Regions from separate parts of the Geobacillus sp. FSL W8-1251 genome, predicted to be linked through region 1. Evidence: riboswitches for the same ligand, from Rfam matches in the RefSeq annotation. Region 1 holds a riboswitch; each other region holds the start of a gene.

Evidence for each region. Region 1 has a riboswitch for cobalamin ahead of NSS88_RS04340 (ribonucleoside-diphosphate reductase subunit alpha). Riboswitches for the same ligand answer to the same signal wherever they lie in the genome.
Region 2: it holds a riboswitch for cobalamin, as region 1 does, so the genes downstream of both, NSS88_RS14645 (ABC transporter substrate-binding protein) here and NSS88_RS04340 (ribonucleoside-diphosphate reductase subunit alpha) in region 1, are expected to answer to the same signal.
Region 3: it holds a riboswitch for cobalamin, as region 1 does, so the genes downstream of both, NSS88_RS00085 ((2Fe-2S) ferredoxin domain-containing protein) here and NSS88_RS04340 (ribonucleoside-diphosphate reductase subunit alpha) in region 1, are expected to answer to the same signal.

What each region holds. Positions count from the first base shown of each region.
Region 1 is NZ_JBBOUF010000001.1:848,226-853,869, reverse strand. Features, by position in the region: gene asnB (asparagine synthase (glutamine-hydrolyzing)) at 1-1,141, shown strand, start outside; cobalamin riboswitch at 1,343-1,538, shown strand; gene NSS88_RS04340 (ribonucleoside-diphosphate reductase subunit alpha) at 1,669-3,951, shown strand; gene NSS88_RS04335 (ribonucleotide-diphosphate reductase subunit beta) at 4,026-5,066, shown strand; gene NSS88_RS04330 (hypothetical protein) at 5,267-5,419, shown strand; gene NSS88_RS04325 (gamma-glutamylcyclotransferase family protein) at 5,373-5,618, shown strand.
Region 2 is NZ_JBBOUF010000001.1:2,769,151-2,774,794, forward strand. Features, by position in the region: gene nagB (glucosamine-6-phosphate deaminase) at 1-215, shown strand, start outside; gene NSS88_RS14625 (GntR family transcriptional regulator) at 212-943, shown strand; partial or broken gene NSS88_RS14630 (PTS transporter subunit EIIC) at 943-1,041, shown strand; partial or broken gene NSS88_RS14635 (RNA-guided endonuclease TnpB family protein) at 1,152-1,778, shown strand; gene NSS88_RS14640 (PH domain-containing protein) at 2,178-2,792, shown strand; cobalamin riboswitch at 3,131-3,329, shown strand; gene NSS88_RS14645 (ABC transporter substrate-binding protein) at 3,469-4,428, shown strand; gene NSS88_RS14650 (FecCD family ABC transporter permease) at 4,415-5,449, shown strand; gene NSS88_RS14655 (adenosylcobinamide amidohydrolase) at 5,446-5,644, shown strand, end outside.
Region 3 is NZ_JBBOUF010000001.1:19,205-24,848, forward strand. Features, by position in the region: gene NSS88_RS00065 (ISLre2-like element ISGsp3 family transposase) at 1-1,292, shown strand, start outside; gene NSS88_RS00070 (glycerophosphodiester phosphodiesterase family protein) at 1,661-2,542, opposite strand; tRNA gene NSS88_RS00075 (tRNA-Gln) at 2,716-2,787, shown strand; gene rraA (ribonuclease E activity regulator RraA) at 3,044-3,529, shown strand; cobalamin riboswitch at 3,590-3,783, shown strand; gene NSS88_RS00085 ((2Fe-2S) ferredoxin domain-containing protein) at 3,969-4,367, shown strand; gene NSS88_RS00090 (energy-coupling factor ABC transporter permease) at 4,395-5,111, shown strand; gene NSS88_RS00095 (energy-coupling factor ABC transporter substrate-binding protein) at 5,116-5,409, shown strand; gene NSS88_RS00100 (energy-coupling factor transporter transmembrane component T family protein) at 5,393-5,644, shown strand, end outside.

The sequences.
Region 1 (5,644 bases):
TGTGCCGGTCGGTGCGTTTTTGTCGGGAGGCATTGATTCATCGTTCATCGTCGCCATCGCGAAACAATTCCATCCGCACCTGAAGACCTTTTCCGTCGGATTTGAGCGGGAAGGGTTCAGTGAAATCGATGTCGCAAAAGAAACGGCAGAGAAGCTTGGGGTAGACAACATTAGCTATGTCATCTCACCGCAGGAGTATATGGAAGAGCTGCCGAAAATTATGTGGCATATGGACGATCCGCTTGCCGATCCTGCGGCGGTGCCGCTTTATTTTGTCGCTCGTGAGGCGAGAAAGCATGTCACGGTTGTGCTTTCTGGCGAAGGGGCGGACGAGCTGTTCGGCGGTTACAACATTTACCGCGAACCAGAGTCGCTGCGGCTGTTTGTGCGTATGCCAAACATCGTAAAAGCGGTGTTGCGGATGATCGCGAAGCTGCTTCCGGACGGAATGAAAGGAAAAAGCTTTTTGGAGCGCGGCACGACGCCGCTTGAAGAGCGGTATGTCGGCAATGCCAAAATCTATAGCGAAAAGGAAAAAGCGGCGCTGCTCAAAACGTACCGAGGAGGGTGCGAATATACGGCGGTGACGGCTCCGTTTTACCGCGAAACGCTTCATGACCCGCCCGTCAACCGGATGCAGTATATTGATCTTCATACATGGCTAAGGGGCGATATTTTAGTCAAAGCGGACAAAATGACGATGGCCCATTCGCTTGAGCTGCGCGTTCCCTTTTTAGACAAAAAGGTATTTGAGGTTGCTAGGCAAATCGCCCCTGATATGAAGATAGCCAACGGTACGACGAAATATATTTTACGTAAAGCCGCCGAAGGCATCGTGCCGGATCATGTGTTAAACCGGAAAAAATTAGGGTTCCCCGTGCCGATTCGCCACTGGCTGAAAAACGAAATGTATGACTGGGCGAGACAGCTCATCAACGAAAGCGAAACTGATCATCTGTTCCATAAGGACGTGCTCTATCGGCTGCTGGATGAACATGCCCGCCACAAGGCGGACCACAGCCGCAAGCTGTGGACGGTGTTGGCGTTTATGGTTTGGCATCAAGTGTATGTGGAAAAGAAGTACGATTTTGCTTCATCCGCACAAAGCGAGGAGCGGCCAGCGTCTGTTTTGGAGGCGTAGCAGGGAAACGACAGGGCGTTCTAAGGGCGACACCTAGAACGCCTTTTTCGATGGTGCGGACAGTTTCCTTGCCTTTGGCGAAGCGAAAGAGAAAATTTGCTTTCTCCCGCTCTTGCAATTTTCCCGGTTTTGGTATATGCTTGTTCCATCAGGATGCTAAACTACTATATATTGGTTTTGAGGTCTTTTTTTACAACTACATATTGTTCTGCCAAGCAACGGTGTCCATCAGGACTTAATAGGGAATCCGGTGCGAATCCGGAACTGCCCCCGCAACTGTATGTGCGGACGAAATGGGATGGCCACTGGCGGCAAGAGCTGTTCGGCGCGCCGCTGGGAAGGCCCCAAAGTAGGACGATGCACGAGTCAGGAGACCTGCCTTGCTTGGAACGTTTCATGTTCTTCGGGGTGTGAGAAGATGAAACGATAGGGGAAAAGAACAAAGGGTTCGTCTGCCTTTTTTCGTCTGTCGTTTCATCCGCTCGCCTGCCCGAGCGGATTTTTTTATGGAAGGAGAGAAGAAACGAATGACCACATTGACGAAAACGGTCATCCTCGATGATCAAGGGAAGTCGGTTTCGTTTTCACGTGAAGAGTTTGTGTCGCTGATTGGGCAAGCCGCCGCTGGATTCGGCCGTCTGTCGCTTGATGAATACGTCGAGCGTGTTTGGCAGCTTCTTAGCCGAAAGGAGTCCGTCACGGTAGAACAGCTGCACCAAACGGCTATTTTGGAAGGACTTTCTTACATTGATGAAGAGGAGCCGGACTGGACGTTTGTGTGCGCCCGGCTGTATTTGCGGCAATTGTACCGTGAAGCGGCGCGGCAGCGCGGGTACGATGAACGCGAGCGGTATGGCGATTTCTACTCGCTGCTTGTTGCGCTGACGGAACAAGGGGTGTACAGTCCGTTCTTGCTTGAACGTTATACGAAAGAAGAAGTCGACGCCATCGGTGCGTTTCTTGATCCGGAGAAGGACAAGCTGTTTACGTACATTGGGCTGCGCACGCTCGCGGACCGGTATTTGGCGCGCGATTATGAGCGGCGGTTGTATGAATTGCCGCAGGAGCGGTTTTTGGTCATTGCCATGACGCTCATGGCGAATGAACCGCAAAAGCGGCGCCTTGCGCTCGTGAAGGAAGCGTATTGGGCGTTAAGCAACTTATACATGACCGTGGCGACGCCGACGCTTGCCAACGCTGGGAAGTCGTACGGCCAGCTGTCGAGCTGCTTTGTCGATACGGTCGATGACAGCTTGCAAGGAATTTATGACAGCAACACCGACATCGCCAATTTGTCGAAATCGGGCGGCGGCATCGGCGTCTATTTAGGCAAAATCCGGTCGCGCGGCAGCGACATCAAAGGATTCAAAGGGGTCTCCTCCGGCGTCATCCCGTGGATGAAGCAGTTGAACAATACAGCGGTGAGCGTCGATCAGTTGGGACAGCGAAAAGGAGCCATTTCCGTCTATTTAGATGTATGGCATAAAGACATTTTTGCGTTTCTCGATGCGCGGCTCAACAACGGCGACGAACGGCTGCGGACGCATGATTTGTTCACCGGCGTGTGCATCCCTGATTTGTTCATGGAGCAAGTCGAACAGCGCGGCGACTGGTACTTGTTTGATCCGCATGAAGTGCGGAAGGTGATGGGGTTTAGCTTGGAAGATTTTTATGATGAGGAAAAAGGGCGCGGGAGTTTCCGCGAGAAATATTGGCAATGCGTCAACGAACCAAGGCTGTCGAAAGAAAAAGTGCCGGCGATCGACGTGATGAAAAGCATTATGCGCAGCCAGCTCGAGTCGGGGACGCCGTTTATGTTTTACCGCGATGAAGTGAACCGGCAAAACCCGAACCGCCATCTCGGGATGATCTACTGCAGCAACCTTTGCACGGAAATCGCGCAAAACCAAAGCCCGACAGTGACGAAGCGGCAATATGTGAAAGACGGGACGATCATCATTGAGAAAATCCCAGGCGATTTTGTCGTCTGCAACTTATCGTCGATCAACTTGGCGCGGGCGGTGACCGACGGCGTTTTGGCGCGGCTGATCCCGATTCAAATGCGGATGCTCGATAATGTCATTGATTTAAACAATATCCCTGTGCTGCAAGCCGGCCTGACGAACGAAAAATACCGCGCTGTCGGGCTTGGAACCTTTGGCTGGCATCATTTGTTGGCGTTAAAAGGCATTCGCTGGGAGTCGGACGAAGCGGTCCGCTATGCCGACGAGCTGTATGAAACGATCGCGTATTTGGCGATTCAAGCGAGCATGGAGCTCGCCAAAGAGAAAGGGAGCTACCCGGCGTTTCCAGGATCGGATTGGCAGACAGGCGCTTATTTTGAGCGGCGCGGCTACGAAAGCCACGGTGAATTGGATTGGGATCGGCTGAAGCAAGACGTGGCCCGCTATGGGATGCGAAACGGCTATGTGATGGCGGTGGCGCCGAACGCCTCGACGTCGATCATCGCCGGCAGTACAGCGAGCATTGACCCGATTTTCTTAAAAGTGTACGCCGAGGAAAAGAAAGATTATAAGATTCCCGTTACGGTGCCGGATTTAAACGAACAGACGACATGGTATTACAAATCGGCGTACCATATCGACCAGCGCTGGAGCATCAAGCAAAACGCCGCCCGCCAGCGCCATATCGACCAAGCCATCTCCTTTAATTTCTACGTCGTGAACACGATTAAGGCAAAAGAGCTGCTCGATTTGCATTTGACGGCGTGGAAGTCGGGGCTGAAAACGACGTATTACGTGCGTTCGACATCGGGGACGATCGACGAGTGCGATTCTTGCGCGAGCTGACGGTCTTCCCCCAGACGTTGCCGATTCCGGGGAAAGATTCACGCCGAAGCTTAGCTGAAAGGGAGGAATGGATCATGACAATCAGCTTAGTCAAACGGCCGATTATGGATCCAGAGGCGCCGAACCGTTCGACGGGCATTATCAACGGCCGCTGCTCGAATGTGTTGAACTGGGACGATATCGCCTACCCATGGGCGTATGCGAAATATAAGCGAATGCTCGCCAACTTTTGGACACCGTTTGAAATCAATATGGCCCAAGATGTGAAGCAGTTTCCGCAGCTGACCGCCCGCGAACAGGAGGCGTTTTTGAAAATCATCGGCCTGTTGGCGCTGCTTGACAGCATTCAAACCGATTACGCGGGACGTGTGGCGGATTACATTACCGATCCAAGCATCAATGCCTTGATGATCATGCTTGCCCAGCAGGAAGTCATTCACAACCATTCGTATTCGTACGTGCTCTCGAGCCTTGTGCCGAAAGCAAAGCAAGATGAAGTGTTCGACTTTTGGCGAAACGAACCGACGCTGCGCAAGCGGAACGATTTTGTGACGAACGGCTACAAGGCGTTTGCGGAAGAGCCGAACGTGGAGAACTTGCTGCGGTCGATCGTCTTTGACGTTATTTTAGAAGGATTGTTTTTCTACTCGGGGTTCGCCTTTTTCTACAACCTCGCGCGCCAGCAAAAAATGGTGGCGACGAGCACGATGATCAATTACATCAACCGTGACGAGCACATTCATGTTGATTTGTTTACAAAAATTTTCAAGGAAGTGTTGAACGAATACCCGGAGTATCGGACGCCGGAGCTTTCCGATTTTGTCCGTGAAACGTTTACGAAAGCGGCTGAGCTGGAAATCGAATGGGCCGGGGAAATCATCGGGAATGACATCGATGGCATCGACTTGGCTGATTTGGAAGCGTACATTAAGTTTTACGCCAACGTCCGCGCTCATCAGCTCGGTTTTGACCGCCCGTTTGACGGCTATCGGACGAACCCGCTCCGCTGGATTAAAGCGTATGAAGAAGTCGACCTCGGCAAATCAGACTTCTTCGAGCAAAAACCGCGCCAATATACGAAAGTGCAAGTGGATAATGGGTTTGATGAGCTGTAAGGAAAACCGCGTTGGGGCATCGTCCAACGCGGTTTTTTGCCGGAAAACATGATTAACGGAGGGATTCTCGCTGCATTATACAATGGGGAAGAGAAAAGGAAAAGAGATGTTGCGGCTTGTTGTCGGACGGTAGGCTTGGGCGCCTTACCTTGGTATAATGAGAAAAAACTTGCTTTTGAATGCGAAAGGGGACGGGAGAAGTGGGGAAAAAACAGGAAATCGAACGGCTGCGCGAGCAATTGAATCAGTGGCTCGTGGAAGAGGAGCACGACAATGACGAGGTATGGCTGAAGAGGGGGGGAAGCGATTTTTCAACGTTTCGCTCAGCTGGGTTCAAGCGCCATCGCCTATAACCAGCTTGGCGACCCGGAAACGGCGCTTGCCATACTTGACCAGCTTGAAGGGTATCACGGCCCGGGACAGCCTAACCATTATGAACGGATCACCGTGACCGCCATAGATGCTGATGGCGAGAAGTACACGTGTTACACGTACGTGTACCCATCAGAACGAAAAGAGTGGCTTGAGCAACACGCCAAACTTAAAGCGTGAGTGGACGATGAGGATATAAGAGGGCA
Region 2 (5,644 bases), 1.9 Mb from region 1:
CGATGGGAATTGCGACCATTTTGCGCAGCCGCCGCATCGTGCTGTTGGCGTCAGGGGAGGAAAAAGCGGACGCCATGGCCCGGCTTCTCGAAGGCGTTGTCACACCGGACTTGCCGGCTTCCGCGCTTCACCTTCATCCGGACGTGACGATCATCGCCGACTGCGAGGCGCTCTCGCTCATCCCAAAGGAAAAGCGGCGGGTGGATGCGCCGTGATCGATAAACAGTCGCCGATTCCGATTTACTATCAGCTCGAGCAATATATGAAAGAAAAGATCGAAAAAGGGGAGTGGCAGCCGGGCGAAATGATCCCGTCTGAGCGCGAGTTGGCGGAAATGTATGACATCAGCCGGATGACCGTTCGGCAGGCGGTCAACAATTTAGTGAACGATGGCTATCTCATCCGCCGGCGCGGGAAAGGAACATTTGTCGCCGCCCAAAAAATCGAGCAGCCGCTGAAAGGGCTGACGAGCTTTTCCGAAGATATGCGGGCGCGTGGCATGGAGCCGGGCACGATCGTCCTCAGCTTTGAGACGGTTCCGGCTTCCGAGAAGCTCGCTGAAGGACTTGGCGTCACGGAAGGCGATGACCTTTACGAAGTCCGCCGCCTTCGGTTGGCCGACGGCTTGCCGATGGCGTTGGAGACGCTGTACATTCCGGTCAATCTCGTCCCCGGACTGACGCGTGATGTTGTAAGCGGTTCTGTATATGAATTTATCGAAAAAGAAAAAGGTCTGGTCATCGGCTCTGCAGTTCAAACATTGGAAGCCTCGGTCGCCCGCCAGGTGGAGGCGGAGCATCTGAAGATGAAAGAAGGAGCGCCGGTGCTGCTGCTTGAGCGGCGCACGCACCTTGTCGACGGCCGGCCGCTTGAAGTCGTCAAATCGGTGTACCGCGGCGACCGGTACAAATTTATGATTGAGATGAAAAGGGGAGGATCATGATGTTAGGTTTTTTACAGCGTTTGGGAAAAGCGTTAATGCTGCCGATTGCCGTTTTGCCGGCGGCAGGATTGTTGCTTCGGCTCGGTCAGTCTGATTTATCTTAATTAGGCGAGAAGACTCCCACTTCAACGAAGCGAAGCGGAGTAAGTGGGAGATGAATCGCCTTAACTATATTTTGCTGAAAATAGGATAGATTCAGTAAAATATAGACGGCAGATCATTCATCATTGATGGGCGGAGATTAAAAAGTATAAATCAATGGTTTAACAAAGAAAATGCCAGACTTCAAAGCATAAAAGATAAGCAAAAAATCAAAGGCACCACTCGTAAACAGGCTTTGCTTGCTATGAATCGCAATAATAAAGTGAATGATTATATCAACAAGACTTGCCGTTACATCATTAACTACTGTATTGAAAATCAAATTGGCAAACTTGTCATTGGCTATGCGGAAACATGGCAACGCAATATGAATCTAGGAAAAAAGACAAATCAAAACTTTGTCAATATTCCTCTCGGTAACATAAAAGAAAAACTAGAATATCTTTGTGAATTTTACGGCATTGAATTCTTGAAACAGGAAGAATCATATACGTCTCAAGCCAGCTTTTTTGACGGCGATGAGATTCCTGAATATAATGCCGACAATCCAAAAGAATATAAGTTCAGCGGCAAACGTATTAAGCGCGGCTTGTATCGAACAAAGTCTGGCAAACTAATGAATGCTGATGTCAATGGCGCATTAAACATCTTAAAGAAAAGTAAAGCTGTAGACCTGAGTGTCTTATGCTCTAGCGGCGAAGTGGACACGCCTCAAAGAATAAGGATTGCTTGAAGCAGTCAAACTTCTTTGGAAGCCTCCACTTCAAATTTTCGCTAGAAAATTAAGTGGGGGTAGTTCACCATCATCGGTTATGTGTGGGTCAATCTTGACCCGCTCAGCAAAAAGCTCGGATTGATTTGGATCGCGATTGGACTCGTTTACCTGATCTTTTTGCGGCTCACGAACAAAGACTCTCGTCTAAGCGGGGAACTGTAGTCGCTTGTAAGGCCTGACGCCGTCATAAAAGGCGTTGGGTCTTTGATTTTTAGAGGCGATGAAACGTTTTTCCGATCTCGACGTATTACATAGATGAAAGGTATGAGATTACGGCGCCTTGTTAAGGCAAAACGCCGTTCATCCGCCAATAGGCGGGCGCCGATAAAACGTGGAAGGAGCCGGAGGAACATGAGCATGTTTGGAAAAGTCGCCGCCGATGTGCTTGGGTTAAGCGACATCGGTGCGGTCATTCAGCCGAAAGACTATGACAAAGTCGATGCCGATGATTATGTGATGCACGAGGATGGGGAGAAAATCTATTTTCTTATCAAATCAAAATCGGATGAGTATTGCTTCACCAACCGCGCGCTCATTCATTTGGACGGCACGAGCGCCGCGAGCAAAAAACGGACGCTGCGCCGCTACGATTACTACAAGCATCCGATTTCCGACGTATCGCTCGAAACGGCCGGGACGGTCGATTTGGATGCGGAAATTAAATTTAAAATTGGACCGCATTCCTACTCCATTGATGTGCATAAAAAGCATATTGAGGAACTGAAAGATTTGTATAAATCGCTGTTGGCGATCGCGGAGATTTGCCATGAAAACGAAACGAAGTTCCACTATGCGGAGCGGAGTTTGGAACTGGCGGCCAAGGTGTTGGCCAACATGCGCGGTGACGGCGCCAATGTGTCGGCGGATTTTCAAGCCGTGAATGAATACGCTTTTCGCTGGCTGACGGAAGCGAAAAAGAACTATACGGTGAAGGATTTCGGCTTTGTGTTTGACAAATATATTCAACAGTGACGAGATGAAGGTTGTATCGGGGAAAGACGCCGTGCCAGAGGTGAGGCGTCTTTCCTAATTTTTTTAGCGACATATGGAAAAGGAACGTTTCTCCGCAGCCGGAAGAAACTCAAAAGATGAGGTTTGTGGGAATCGATGAATAGGCAACATGGCGGCATTTGACATCACGGAGCTCGATGCAACGGCGCATGCGGCGTTCCGTACAAAACACGGACACTGGAGCCGAGCTGCCTGACCGCAAAAGTGATCGATGACCGCCTGCCGCCAGCCCACTGTAAAATTCACAGTTGTCAAATGCCAGGCCTTGCTTTAATATAAAAATGTCCATATCCGACAAATTCATCAACTCGCAGCAAGGCGCCGAAAAGGCTTAATAGGGAATCCGGTGGGAATCCGGAGCTGTCCCCGCAACTGTCAATGCGGACGAAATGAAATCGCCACTGTACGGACAGATGGCTTGCGCTGTTTTCCGTACGGGAAGGCTTCAGAGTAGGATGAAGCATGAGCCAGTAGACCTGCCTTGCTTGCCGCAGTTTCCGAATCTTCGGGGGGTGAGACGTGGAAACAGTCGTACAGGGCATTGTTGTGCCCATTGGCGGTCTGTTTCGTGCTCATTCCCCGTTCGGACGGAATGGGCTTTTTTGTTGTACATACATCATCGAAGGGGGAATGACGGATGAAACGTTGGACATGGCCGGCGGTGGTGGCGGTGTTCTTCCTTTTGGCCGCCGTGCTGGTCGGCTGCAGCAGTGGAGCCAATAGCAACGCCCAGCCTGCGAAAAAAGAAGAACCGAAAACGGAACAAGCGGCGTTTCCGGTGACGGTGAAAGACGGGCTTGGCGAGGATGTCACGATCAAAGCGGAACCGAAAAAAATCGTCTCGCTCATCCCGAGCAATACGGAAATCGCCTATGCGTTGGGGTTGGGCGATAAGATCGTCGGCGTCAGCGATTTTGACAATTATCCGGAAGACGTCAAAACGAAAACGAAAATCGGCGGCATGGAATTCAACGTCGAGAAAATCATTTCGCTCAAACCGGATCTCGTCTTGGCCCACGCGTCAAGCGCCCATAACTCGCGCGATGGCCTCAAGCAATTGAAAGACGCCGGCATTACCGTGCTTGTCGTCAATGACGCGAAGTCGTTCGACGATGTATATGCGTCCATCGACTTGATCGGCAAAGCGACCGGGACGTCGGACAAAGCGAAGCAAGTGATTGATGAGATGAAAGAGAAGCTTGCGAAAATCAAAGAAAAAGCGAAACAAATCCCGGCGGACAAACAGGCCAATGTCTGGATTGAAGTGTCGCCGCCGCCGCAAATTTATACGGCCGGCAAAGGGACGTTTATGGATGAGATGCTTCAAGTGATTTCGGCGAAAAACGTCGCCGGCAGCTTGGAAGGCTGGCCGATGGTGACGGAAGAAAAAGCCGTGGCCTATAAGCCGGATGTCATCATCACGACATACGGCGGAGCGAAGCAAGTGTTGGCGCGCGCCGCTTGGAAAGACGTGCCGGCGGTGAAAAACAAGCGGGTGTATGACGTCAACACCGACTTAGTAAGCCGACCGGGTCCGCGCCTTGTCGAAGGGGTCGAGGAACTTGCCAAAGCCATTTACCCGGATGTGTTCAAGTAAAATGTGGATGTATATATTGGCCGTCACCGCGGCCGTGTTATCGCTTCTCGTAGGGGTATCGACAGGATCGCTGTCGATTCCCTTTTCTTCTATTGTCCGCATTTTGGCGGCTGAATGGTTCGGAGCGGCGCTGCCTCGCCACATTCCGGCTGATTGGGTGCCGATCGTGATGGCGATCCGCTTGCCGCGCGTCGTGCTTGCGTTTTTGGTCGGGGCGTCATTGGCGCTGGCCGGGGCCGCGTTTCAAGGGCTGTTAAAAAATGCGCTCGCCGATCCGTACACGCTCGGTGTCTCGTCCGGCGCGTCGGTCGGGGCGGTGCTCGTCATCTTTCTCGGCTGGCAATGGCCGTTCTTTGGCACGTTCACGCTGCCGGTCGTGAGCATCTTGTTTGGCATGGCGACGCTTGCCGCCGTTTTGGCGTTCACTCGCGCTGTGGAGCGGCGCATGTCGGTTGAGACGATCATTTTAGCCGGCATTATCTTCGGCGCGTTTTTCAGCGCGTTCATTTCGCTCATGATCGCGTTGACCGGGGAAGAATTGCGGCAAATCATCTCATGGCTGATGGGGAGCGTGGCGATGCGCGGCTGGAAATACAGCGGGCTGTTGCTGCCGTTTTTTCTCGTTGGGGCCGCAGTGCTCATCGCCAACAGCCGCGAGTTGAACGCGTTTGCCTTTGGCGAGGAGGCGGCGCTTCATGTCGGCGTTGATGTTACGCACCGAAAAGTCATCATTTTGACGGCAGCGGCGCTGCTCACCGGCGCGGCGGTGTCGGTGTCAGGGACGATCGGCTTTGTCGGGCTTGTCGTTCCGCATATGGTTCGGCTTGTGTGCGGGCCGAACTACCGGGTGCTGTTGCCGCTGTCGCTCTTGTACGGCGGTGCGTTTCTTGTGCTTGCCGATGTGGCGGCGCGGACGATCATTGAACCGCGCGAACTGCCGATCGGCGTCATTACGTCGCTGATCGGCGCTCCGCTATTTGCCGTCTTGTTTTTCCGAAAAACGAAACGAAAGATGGGATGACGATGCTCGAGGTGCGGGCCGTATCGCATCGATACGGGCAGCAACAAGTGCTTGATGGTGTGACGTTTGCCGTGGAAAAAGGCGAAATATTCGGCATCTTAGGGCCGAATGGAAGCGGGAAAACGACTTTGATCAAACTCATCAGCAAAGAGCTGCCGCTGGCAAGCGGGGAGATCGTCATCGATGGCCGAACGC
Region 3 (5,644 bases), 830 kb from region 1:
TCGCTGTCTTGTTGGCGGCCCTTTTGGAGGAGATTGATCAACAACTGGCGGAAGCGCGGGACAAGCGCCGGTATCAGCTGAAAGACAAACGGCCGACTACGATCCAAACGCTGTTTGGAGAAGTGACGTTTCGACGGAACTACTACTATGACCGGCAAACGGGGAACTATACCTTCTTGCTGGATGCCGAACTGGGCTTTGATGGAGCGCAGTCGATCAGCCCTTGCCTCGAGGAAACGGCGGTCGAGTTGGCCGTAGAGTGCTCTTCCTACCGCAAAGCGGCCCGTACGTTGGAGTCGATCGTGGGGTATGCGGTCATGAGCCACGAGGCGATTCGCCAACTGGTGCTGGAGGCCCCTGTCTCGCTGCACCGCCCTGTTTCCCAACGGCACGGCCGGGTGCTGTTTGTGGAGGCGGATGGACTGTTTATTTCCCGCCAGGGGAAAGGGAAACGGGCGAAAGAAGAGAAAATCCTGGCGGTTCACGAGGGATGGAAACGAAACGGTTCGCAGCTCGAGCTCGTGAACCGGCGCCACTACCTCCATGAAGGGGAGGGAGACGTGTGGGAACGGTTCGAAGAGTGGCTGATGAACGAATATGCCTATGATCCGTGCCGGGACCTGTTGATCATCAACGGCGACGCGGCGTCGTGGATCACGGCCTGCCGGGAGTATTTTGGGAAGCGGGCGTGCTTTCAGCTGGATCGATTTCATGTGGCGCGGGAGCTGCGTCAGTGTCTGTCCGGCCATCCGCGTTGGCGGGAGGTGCGGAAGAAGCTGGCGAAACAAGACGAAGAGGGGCTTCTCGTGGAGCTGAACAGCGCGGTCGGCACGTTGGAGGACGAAGGCAAAGAACAACAGCTGGCCGCCTTGATTCGCCGGATCGAGTCGATGCCGGGATGCATCCGGGACTATCGGGAGTGGCTGTCGGAGCAAGGGGTGGAGACGACCGGCATGCGTCCGATGGGCCACGCCGAGAGCGTGATGAGCCGGTTTGCGCATCGGGTGAAATCCCGCCGCAGCTGGAAAGACCAAGGGCTTCGGGCGTTTCTGAGGGCGATGGCAGCCCGAATCGACGGGATTTGGCGGAGAAATGGGCAGTTGGTGGAGGAAGAAGAGACCCGAACGGCGGCCTCGGCCTCAACAAAGTCCAAGCGGATCGAACAGGCCAAACGGAAGGCCGGACGGTTATGGGCAGATGTGGTGCGTCAGAATCTACCGTGTCTGCAGCGGTCATCCGGGACACCGATCCATCAAGCGTTGTCGGCGCTCCGGGATGGTGGTTGGGTGTAAAAAAATGGAATATCGTATCATCGCCTCAAGATGAGGGATGAGAGTCCGAAAGCGCTTACGATATGAATTCCTGAAAATGGTTCGCTAACTAGTGATTGACAACACCCGTAGTGAACCGAAAAAATGTTCTCCACAAAGTCTTGACTGACTCTGGCGGCATATTGCTTTTGAATCTTGGCCCGATCTGTAGTAAAATGAAAGTGCTCTTGCATGGGGATTCTCCTTTCGAATGGCAGGTCGCACTTTCATTCTACAGGAGATCCGCCAGCAAGGGCTATTTTTATGCTTGCCCAAGTTTATCTAGCACCACGGGTAACCATAATAACATTATGTAAAAAATAAGCTCCCCCTGGCTCCCTGAAGGCGGGTCAATGACGGGGCAAACGACGGCAGGCGGCAATGCGGCCAGGGCGGTCTGGATAATCGGTGAACACACCGTCCACGCCCATGGCGCATAGGCGAGCGAGATCGTGTGGTTCATTGACGGTATAGACGTGAACCATGAGCCCGCGGCCATGGGCGGCGCGCACCCACTCTTCGGTGACGGCTGGGAGCGGCAAGCCGATGCCATCGGCATAGACGGCGATTTGTTGCAACAGCTCGTCGCGGCCACTTCGCGCTTCCTTTTCGCCGACCAACTGAATGAGCGGGACGCCGCGCGGGATGAGCGGGCGGAGCGCCTGCAAACTTTCTGGATGGAACGATTGAAACATGACGCTTCTGCGCTGGAGAACGCCGTGTTTTTGCAATAGGCGGGCGACCGCCCGTTCGATGCCGGGCTGTTTCGTTTCGACGTACAACGGAACGTTTACACGTTCCGCTTTCAGCATCCGAACCACCTCATCAAGCGTCGGAACGCATTCGCCGGCAAAGCGTGGATCGAACCACGATCCGGCATCCAATTTTTTGAGCTCACGCAATGAAAAATCGCTGACCCGCCATGGCGACCGGTGTGGGTAGACCGTTTCGACATTTGTCGTCCGGGCGAGCGTCGCATCATGCAGGGCAACGAGCTTCCCGTCTTTCGTTGCGCGCACATCGACTTCGATATAATCGGCATTCATGCGGGCGGCGAGGCGGTAGGATGAGAGCGTATGCTCCGGCGCGTGTCCGGACGCGCCGCGGTGGGCGATGACGGTGGTTTTCGGCTGGCTGGGTGGCTGCCAGGCAGCCGCGGCCGCTAAGACGATCGGCAGCGATAACAAAAACAATGCGCAAAGATAGATGCGAAAAACCGTGATCCGGCGCATAGACATCTCTCCCTTCCAGTATCATATCGGAAAAACAAGTGCGAGAGAAAACGAGGGGATATAGCAGGGAAAGGATGTTTGTACCGATAGTGTCGCACATCAAGCAAAAGAATATTCAGGTTGATGCATAACGTGCACCATCATGACGCATACTGTAAACGACAACAAAACGTTGGGCTATAGCCAAGCGGTAAGGCAACGGACTTTGACTCCGTGATGCGCTGGTTCGAATCCAGCTAGCCCAGCTGAATCGCCGGACGGGGTCCGCACGTCCCGGCGGCCAAAACGGCTTCCGCCATGTTGTGCGGGGCCGTTTTTTCGTTCGCCGGAAAGCGGGGACGAGAACATCTTCGGGGACGAGAACATCTTTTTATCGTTTTCAGCGGCCCCGCAAGGACACGCATCCGATGCCCGAGCAGAAGCAGCGCCGCAAAAAAATGTGGTGTCGGCAGGATTTTGACGAATGGTGGCGAATGAAAAAAAACGAAAGGGGAGAGGATCATGAAAACAGCTGATTTATGCGATCAATGTTTAGATGAGTTGCAAGTGTGCGAACTTTCGTTTCAATCGTACGGCGGAAAACGGATGTTTTCCGGGCCGATCGCGACGGTCGACGTGTTTGAGGACAACGTCCTTGTCCGTGAAGCGCTCGAGACGGTGCTGCCGGGGACGGTGCTCGTGGTCGATGGAAAAGGCTCGCGCCGCGTGGCGCTATTAGGCGACCGGTTGGCGCAAATCGCCTGCGACCGGGGGCTTGCCGGCGTCATCATCCACGGCTGCATTCGCGATTCGGCGGAAATCGGCCGCATGCCGCTTGGGGTCATGGCGATCGGCACGTGCCCAGTGAAAAGCAAAAAAGAAGGAAAAGGCGCCCGCGACGTTGTGCTCGAGTTCGGCGGCGTCCGCTGGGAGCCGGGCGCATACGTGTACGCCGATGCCGACGGCGTTGTCGTCGCCCGCGAAGATTGGTCGGCAAAAAACGGTTGACGGCAACGCATTGGTTGTACTACGATGAAAACGGATGCTTGTTCCATGACAGCGCATATATGGCGGTAAGACAAACAAGGTGCCTAAGCCTGCTCTAGGGTTTGGGTGAAAAGGGAAGCCCGGTGAAAATCCGGCACGGTGCCCGCCACTGTGATGGGGAGCTTTGCGGCAACAAGTCACTGAAGGATGCTTCGGGAAGACGCCGTCAAGCGATGATCCTAAGTCAGGAGACCTGCCTTGTTTGGATCGGACGGATGCCTACGGGACTATAGGCAGACGTGCGGGAGAATGATGGCTGCATTGGGCCTGTTTGGGCCGTTTACGGCTTTCGTATACATTTTTCTGCACCTCTGCTGTAGAGGTGCTTTTTCTTTTGCCGAAAACCTGCCCGTCTGTCTGCGTCTAAATTCTATCATTCTAGCCAAAAAGGGGGGATTCGGTGGCGACATGGGATTTGCGGGGAATGAAGCATCATGTGCTCATTTGCAACGGAGGGACGTGCCTCCGCCATGGCGGGGATGATGTGACAACGGCGGTGCGCGAGGAGATCGCCCGTCTCGGGCTTGACGACGCTGTCCATACAACAAGGACGCGCTGCAACGGACGATGCCAAGACGCGTGCGTGATGATCGTCTATCCGCAAGGCGTCTGGTATCGACAGATAACGCCGGAGCGGGCGAAGGAGGTTGTGCGCGCTCATTTGGGTGAGGGGGTTCCGATGCGGGAGTGGGCGACGTATGAATACGAAGGCGAATTGGTGTTGACGCCAGCCGGCGAACGGGAGGCGCCAAGCGGAAAACGGAAAACGGAACATGCTGCGAAAGGAGTGAAGGGATAAATGAAGAGAGCGGTTCGATGGAGCAAAATGGCGGCTTTGTTCGTTTCCTATTTTTTGTTGACGAATGAAAATGAAGCGTATGCCATGCACATTATGGAAGGATTTTTGCCTGTCAAATGGGCGCTGTTTTGGTGGCTGTTGTTTTTGCCGTTCTTTGTGTTCGGATTGCGGCGGCTTGTGCATACGCTGAAGCAGCACCCCGAACATAAGCTTCTGATGGCGTTAGCTGGCGCGTTTACATTTGTATTGTCGGCGTTGAAAATTCCATCCGTCACCGGCAGCAGCTCGCATCCGACCGGGATCGGCTTCGGCTCGGTTTTGTTTGGACCATGGGTGATGGTGGTGATCGGCACAGTCGTTCTTCTCTTTCAAGCGCTGCTTCTTGCCCACGGAGGAGTGACGACGCTTGGGGCCAATGCGATGTCGATGGCGATCGTCGGCCCGTTCGTCGCGTACGGAGTGTATCAACTGTGCCGAAAAGGGGCGGTATCCAATCGAGCGGCTTTGTTTCTTGCCGCTTGTTTGTCTGATTTGGCTACATATGTCATGACGTCCCTGCAGCTTGCCCTGGCGTTTCCGTCTCCTGATGGGGGAGTCACCGCCTCGTTTTTGAAATTCGCCGGCATTTTTGCCATTACTCAAGTGCCGTTGGCGGTGACGGAAGGCATCATAACGGTAATCGTCTGGAACTGGCTTTCCTCCTATCAAGCTTCTCCGCTGTTCCAAAAGGAAAAGGAGGCGTAATGCGATGAAGAAAAATGGCTTGCTCGTGTTGCTGGCTGCTTTGCTTGTCATCATTCCTCTTTGGTGGGCGCGCGGATCGGAATTCGGTGGAACGGACGATCAGGCGGAAAAAGCCATTCAAACGCTCAACCCGCATTATCGGCCGTGGTTTGAGTCGATCTTCACCCCTCCAGGCGGCGAAGTCGAAACGCTTCTGTTCTCGCTGCAAGCCGCGCTTGGCGCCGGCGTGATCGGCTACGTCGTCGGGTTGTACAAAGGGCGTTCGGAGCGGAAAAACAGCCATGATTCGCGAGTTTGACCGTTGGGCGTATGACAACCGGCTGCGGGCATGGCGGGCGGAGTGGAAGCTGATCGTGGCGTTTGTTATGCTTGCCGTTGTCATGATGGGCGGCTGGCGCGAACAATGGCTTGTGCTCATCGGAATGGCGTATTGGATTGTCGCTCGTGCACGAGTGCCGTTTTCCGTGTATGGAAAAGCGATGCTCGCCGCCTCCGTTTTTTTAGGGCTCAGCCTGCTGACGCTCGTTGTGTCC